One region of the Hahella sp. NS-SX17 genome, then DNA from elsewhere that is predicted to be linked to it. Evidence: predicted binding sites of a transcription regulator. Region 1 holds the regulator's gene; the other holds the start of a gene.
What was found. The regulator FNR, encoded in region 1, switches genes on or off when oxygen is low (the NO sensors DNR and NnrR bind a similar motif). The targets are predictions, from matches to a motif close to TTGATNTANATCAA.
Positions count from the first base shown of each region.

Region 2: AC2IBB_RS15870 (OmpW/AlkL family protein) is a predicted target of FNR. The motif match lies at 1,543-1,556, and genes of this name have one in related genera.

Region 1 is NZ_CM170632.1:2,211,390-2,214,801, forward strand. Features, by position in the region: gene alr (alanine racemase) at 1-593, shown strand, start outside; gene AC2IBB_RS10035 (SDR family oxidoreductase) at 774-1,679, shown strand; gene fnr (fumarate/nitrate reduction transcriptional regulator Fnr) at 1,676-2,455, opposite strand; gene AC2IBB_RS10045 (hypothetical protein) at 2,600-3,412, opposite strand, start outside.
Region 2 is NZ_CM170632.1:3,561,482-3,564,893, reverse strand. Features, by position in the region: gene AC2IBB_RS15880 (amino acid ABC transporter substrate-binding protein) at 1-263, opposite strand, end outside; gene AC2IBB_RS15875 (hypothetical protein) at 316-459, opposite strand; gene AC2IBB_RS15870 (OmpW/AlkL family protein) at 737-1,408, opposite strand; gene AC2IBB_RS15865 (sensor histidine kinase) at 1,663-2,904, shown strand; gene AC2IBB_RS15860 (DUF3369 domain-containing protein) at 2,916-3,412, shown strand, end outside.

The DNA of each region.
Region 1 (3,412 bases):
TGCAGCAGAAGCAGTGGCGGGCGTTTCAGGCTGGTATGAGGTCTTCGGGGTCGGAAAGTTGGCGTTATTCCGCCGCCAATTCTGCAGCTTTGCTACAGTACCCTGAAACTCATTTAGACTGGGTGCGCCCAGGAATAGCCATGTATGGCGCGTCTCCGATGGCGGATAAGACGGGGGCGAATTTTGGGCTGAAGCCAGTTATGACTTTTGAGTCGCGCTTGATCGCTACCCGAGAGCTGGAGGTGGGTGATTCTGTTGGATATGGCGCTACATGGACTGCGGATGGTCCAACGAGAATGGGGGTCGTTGCGGTCGGCTACGGCGATGGCTACCCGAGGCAGATGCAAAGCGGGGCGCCTGTTGCGGTGTGTGGCAAGCGGACGAAAATTATCGGTCGTGTATCTATGGATATGCTGACAGTGGATATTACCCATATTCCGGAGGCGCGTATTGGGTCGGAAGTGGAGTTGTGGGGGGGGATTATTTCTGCTGATGAAGTTGCAGGATACGCCTCAACAATCTCCTATACTTTATTTACTGGTATGACCTCGAGAGTGCCCAGAGTCTACCTTGGCGGCTCCACTGCGGGCTAAGACGGCGCTTACGCGATAAGCGCTTAGATAAGGCTTCTGGGTGACGCCCGAAGCGCTGGGTTTGCTAAAATTCTGCCGGGCAGCCAATATTGTTAGCATATATATTCTTCAGGCGATCCGCCTTCTGCGGGGCGTCAAAGGCCATAAGAAGCATTTAAGGGGGCATGAGTGATTGTTTGTGTGACGGGAATAGATTCGCCTATAGGTAAGGCTATAGCTCAGCGCCTGCAGCAGAGCGGTATAGCAGTGGAGGGCGTACCCTACGAACAGTTCCTGATGACTAATGATGCTATCGTGCGTGGAATGAAGGCGATGCCCGTTGCGGATTTTGTTGTTCACGCAGCGGAAATGGGGGATCTGTTCAAGTCGGAGCAACATCCGGACTTGGCGTATCAAGTTAACGTGTCTGCTTGTGTGGCGGTTGCGGAGGTCGCAGCCTTATGGAAAGCGCCGATTATTCATTTATCGAGTCATCTTGTCTTTGATGGCGTCAAAAAGAACCCCTATATTTCGGCAAACAAAGGTCGTCCGCTTTCTGTATATGGTCGGACTAAGTTGCAGAGTGAGCAGTGGTTTCAGGAAAACTATAGCAAGCATCTGATTTTGAGGATGGGGTGGTTGCTGGAAGCTGGCGCTCAAGGATGGCTGCAGACGATGCTGACGGCTTTGTCTTCAGGCAAGAGACTTAACGCCAGTACGGATATGCAGTTGACGCCTGTTGCGGTGGATGATGTGGCGAGAGTGGTGGACGCTATTATTAAGCAGTTAAGTTGTAATATTTCTGTGTGGGGCGTCTATCATTATGCTGGCGCTGAAACAGTGACGCACTTTGAGCTGCTGAAGGCGATTGTATTGCAGGCATTCGGTCAAGAGGAAATGTTGCAGGCTCTGATAGAGAAGAAAGGCGCTGATGTGTTGCCTGGGGTGGCCCTGCCTGCGAATGGGGCGTTGGGGTGCATCAAATTGCGAAACACCTTTGGCGTTAAACAGCTTCCCTGGCGTCGTTATCTGCCTGCGCTGATTGAGCAATGCCAGCAGCGTGGCGCTGTGAAATCAACTGAAAACTGTTTGGAAGAGACCCGCTAGCGGGCGTTGAGTGCTGACTCCTTGTGGTGCTCCAGGCACTTGGTGTCATGGCGAAGGATCTTCTGCAGTTCGTCTAATTGCAATATTTGGACTTCTCTTCCTTGCACTTTGATAATGCCGTTGTTCTGGAAGCGAGTGATGACTCGGCTGACGGTTTCGACCGCCAAGCCTAAATAGTTGCCTATATCGCTACGCGGCATGGGTAACCTGAAATTTGTGCCGGACAGGCGACGACGACTGAAGCGGGTCGACAGGGATAGTAAAAGCGATGCTATGCGCTCCTCAGCGGAGTTTTTGCTCAGTAACATGGTGAGTTGCCTGCTTTCCTGAATCTCTTTGCTCATCAATGAGAAAAAGTGGTGTTGCAGGCTGGGAATATCTGAGGCGAGGTCTTCAAATTTTTCCAGAGGAATTTCGCATACGCTGGTGCGCTCAAGTGAGACGGCGGAGCAGGAGTATTTTTCCATGCTAACGCTGTCCAGGCCGATAATTTCTCCGGGCAGGTAGAAACCCGTTACCTGCTCTTCGCCTTCCTCGGACACGGTGAATGTTTTAATTGCGCCGCTGCGCACCGCGAAGCATGAGCGAAACGGCGTGTGCTGCTCAAAAATATACTCGCCGCGATTTAGCATTTTCCCCTGGCGAATAATTTCTTCCAGGCGATCAATGTCTTCAGCCCCGACTGCGATAGGAATGCAAAGCTTGCTCAAATTACATTCATGGCAGCCTCTGTGTAAGCTAAAAGGAGAGGAGGTTGCTATATGCTTGCTTTCCATCGGTCGCCTCGTGGCTGAATGAGTGAAACTGCTTAAAGAGGCTTCTAGGATAGCCAATAGCTATTTAAAAGCAAATCCCCACAGCAGGAAAAATAAGGGGAAAACCTGCGCTCGCCTTTGTTTTTACATTGCTTTTACCTTTTGTTACAGCAGCGCCTGAGTGTATCGGATCGCCCGCGCTGGAAGTTCGCTGTTATCGAGAGTTTTGTAGTAATCATCCAGCTGTGTGGCGTTGCGCAACTGGTAATGGGGGGTGTATGAAAATGCGCCCAGCCCGACGCCGTGCAAGCAGTTAACGCCTTGACTTATCAGTCCAGTCCAGGGGAGGGCGAAAAAGTCCTGGGTTATCGGAATGAAAGATGCGGATTTGATGCGTCGTTTGAAGTCCTTGAGTGTGGCCTCCAGCCCAAGGGAACTGCTGGTTTCTGGCTTGTGGCAGGAAAGCAAAACGCCTTGTGGTCTTTCGGTGAGCACCTCTTCGAGGTGCTGTGATAGCGCAGCTTGAGTGGCGGGGGACACCTTAAGACGCAGATAGACAGCTTTGAAATCAAATGCCCGAATGGTTTGCAGCCAGCTCTTTAGGTCTTTAATGGGGAATGATTGCGCATGCTCGCCCGGATCATTGATACAAATGATATTAAAGCCCAGTCCCTTAATTAGGGCGAGCGCTTCCTCGGAGTCAGGGCGCGCGTCCAGCTCAATGACGTGCCGAGCGTCAGCGCCAAAGTTCAGCTTAAATTCCCTGCCTAAGTAGTACATCACTTGAGTTTGCGCTGCTGGCGTCAGCTGGCGCACTAAGTCGCCAAACCAGTGCAAATATTTGACCTGACTGCCCTCAGGAAGTGATTGCTTGAGAAGTTTTACTTCTTTCACAACGTAGTTGATGTATTTTTGCAGACTCGCGTTCATGGAAGGAAGTTGGCGAGTGTAGTTCTCCGCGCTGACGAGTGCATTAAA
Region 2 (3,412 bases), 1.4 Mb from region 1:
ACCCAGGCCACCACCGCCTTATCGCCGCGCTCCAGATAACTGTCAATGCGCTTCCTTGGCAGGCTTTGGGGTTCAAAGCGCCACTTGCCGCCGCTATTTCTGGTGAGTTCAGCGCACAGGATGCTGGTCAGATCATAGCCATCGCTATGCAGGCCATAGGGCGGCGAAGTGTAGTAGGTCCATACCTGCACGACGGTTTCTGCGCGGCTCGGCGCATGCATCAACAAGCTAATCAACAACGTCAGTCCGATTATTCTCCACATTGCATGTTCATCCTTGGAGTCCGCTTCTGATCAACGTCACTTTTTTGCAGTCTTATGGCTTCAAGCCGTATTTATTCAACAAAGTCCGCCATTCCGCATCCTCATGCAGCGCCGGCAGTTGCGCGTTGATGAAATCCCGCACCGTCGCCAGAATCTGGCGCTCATAAAGAAATGCGCATGCCAGCCCCCAGATCAATTGCGCCCGATCGACATATGTGAGGTTTGGGCTGTAAGTATAGATCAGTGCTGAGAGGACGAACGGCGACGCCCCGCCGACATGGAGCCAGGATGTCGCGTCTGGACCTTACAGATCCCGTGGAGAAAACAAAAAAGACGCATGCGCAAGACAGGGTCGCATGCGGGAATGAAGCGTGGTGAAACAGGCCTGCTTTAGTCCCTGAAGGCAGTCCGGAAAACGCATTGGCGGTTGGCTCCGCACACTTGGCTGCGGAGCTGTTTACAAGACGCTGGAGTTAGAATTTGTAGCCAACGCCCACCATGTACACCAGCGGATCGATGTCCACGTCGGTTTTGATCTGCGCGCCGGAATCCAGATCGATGGTGGCGGTGGTGTCGATGTCGATTTTCCAGACCGCCGCATTGATCACCAGGTTATCCGTCAATTGATAATCAACGCCCAACTGGAACGCCGCGCCAAAGGAATTGTCCAGCTTGATCTCGCCGTCGCCCATGGCGCCTTTGAAATCCGATGTCAGCTCTTCGTCAAAGAACAAGGTGTAGTTCACGCCTACGCCCACATAAGGCTGGAAGGCGGAGCCGGCTTCCATTGGATAGTACTGTACGCTCACAGTCGGAGGTAAATGGCTGACCTCCGCCGTTTTCAGGTCGTCTCCCAGACCATGGGCGGTCACATCATGGGAAAACGGCGTCGCCGCCAGCACTTCCAGGCCGATATGCTCGCGCAGCATATAGGTGAAGGTCAGGCCCAGCTGTGTATCGCTGTCCACTGACACACTTGTGCCGTCCACGGAAGTCCCATTCACGCGCAAGGTTGAGCTGTCATCCTGGGGGTCCACCATCGCGGCGCCGACGCGCAGCACCATCTCTCCCGGCTGATGCGCCATCGCGGAGCCCGCGCAGGTCAGCAGTCCCAGAGCCAACATAGATTTACTTAGCTTATGCATAACTTACCCCTACTCTTCACATTCAACTGCAAAATTAAGAATCGATGACGGGGCGGGAGTCTATGCCTTTGCTGGCGAATAATTATGATTTGGATCAAGTGATTAGGGGTGACAGGACGCCGCCCGGGTCAGCCTTGACCCAGATCAACCGAAATACCCTTTCTGCAACGCCAAGCAGATACTCCGTTATCTTGCGATAGCGCGGGAGCGTGCTATAGGTTGTTTAACAGGTTAAGGGAAGAAAGGATGCGGACATGGAATCCATCATCGACTTTTTCACCGGCAAAGGGTACATGCCGCATGGGCACTGCTACCTGTGGAAACCCGGCATACTCTGGCTGAACATCAGCTCCGACGCGTTGATCGCGCTGGCGTACATGACCATTCCAGTGACGTTGCTCTACTTCATCCGTAAACGTCAGGATGTGCCCTTCAATTGGATGTTCCTGTCTTTCGGCATTTTTATTCTGGCCTGCGGAGCCACCCACGCCATGAATATCTGGGTCACCTGGATGCCCGCGTACTGGTTGATCGGCATTGTCAAAGCCGTGACGGCGATCGCTTCCGTGATCACCGCCGTCCTGCTGGTGAAACTGATTCCCGCCGCCCTCGCCATACCCAGCCAGGCCCAGCTTTCCCGGATCAACCAGGAGCTACAGCGCTCCAATGAAGAGCTTATGACGGCCAATCGCAGGCTTGAGGAGACGCAGCATCAACTGATGCAAAGGGAAAAGATGGCGGCCCTCGGCCGTCTGGTCGCAGGGGTCGCCCATGAAATCAACACGCCCATCGGCGTTATCGTCACCGCCTCCACCCTGCTCGCTGAAGAAACCGACCGTTTGCAAAAAGCCTACGCCGACGAGGCATTATCGGAAGAGGAACTGAATGATTACATTGACGCCGCCCGCAACTCCTCACAACTGATCGCCTCCAATGCGGATCGCGCCGCCAATCTGATTCAGTCTTTCAAGCAAGTCGCCGTCGACCAGTCCGCCGGCGAAGAACGGCGCTTCAATCTTTCTCAATACCTGCATGAAATTGTCACCAGCCTGTCGCCAGCGCTGAAGAAGGCCTCCTCCAGCGTCAGCATCAATGGCCCCAGAGAACTGGAGATTTACAGCCATCCTGGCGCGTTGTCCCAGATTTTGACTAACCTTATATTGAACTCGCTCACTCATGGTTTCGCCGGAGGCGCGGGCGTCGTGGATATTCGTTTTGACGTGGTGGACGATCAGGTTGAGCTATTGGTCTGCGACAACGGCGTGGGGATTCCCGAGTCCATGCGAGACAAGGTCTTTGAACCGTTTTTCACCAGCAAACGTAATGAAGGAGGTAGCGGCCTGGGTCTGCATATTCTTCACAATCTGGTGACCAACGTGTTGAACGGCAAAGTAAGAATAGCCGATACCGACGCCGGAAGCGGCGTCGCCTTCGCCATTGAATTCCCCAGGGATGGCGGCGGCAAGCGTCGAGACGAAGGTGACTTTACAGCCTGACAAAATACTGAATGACAAAATTAAAACTGCGCTCCAATCACTCTGACGACGCCGGCGGCTCCCACCCTGAACCACCGCCCTGTTGGCCCATCCTGATCGTCGACGACGATGAAGACTTACACTCCATCACTCGTCTGGCGCTGCGCAACGTCACGTTTCACAACCGCAGACTGCATCTGGTCAGCGCCTACAGTGCTGAAGAGGCCCGTCAGGTTTTACAGGAAAGCGAAGACGTCGCCGTCATCCTGCTGGATGTCGTCATGGAAAGCGACGACGCCGGCCTTGAGTTGACCCGCTACATCCGGGAAGAACTGGGCGACCGCAATGTCCGCATCATTCTGCGCACTGGGCAACCCGGCCAGGCGCCGGAACGGGAAGTCATTCTCCAATACGATATCAATGATTATAAAAACAAGACCGAGCTTGACGCGCAGAAGCTGTACACCTCAGTGATCAGCGCCTTGCGCTCCTACGAGAGCCTTCGCGCCCTGGAAACGCACCATCACGG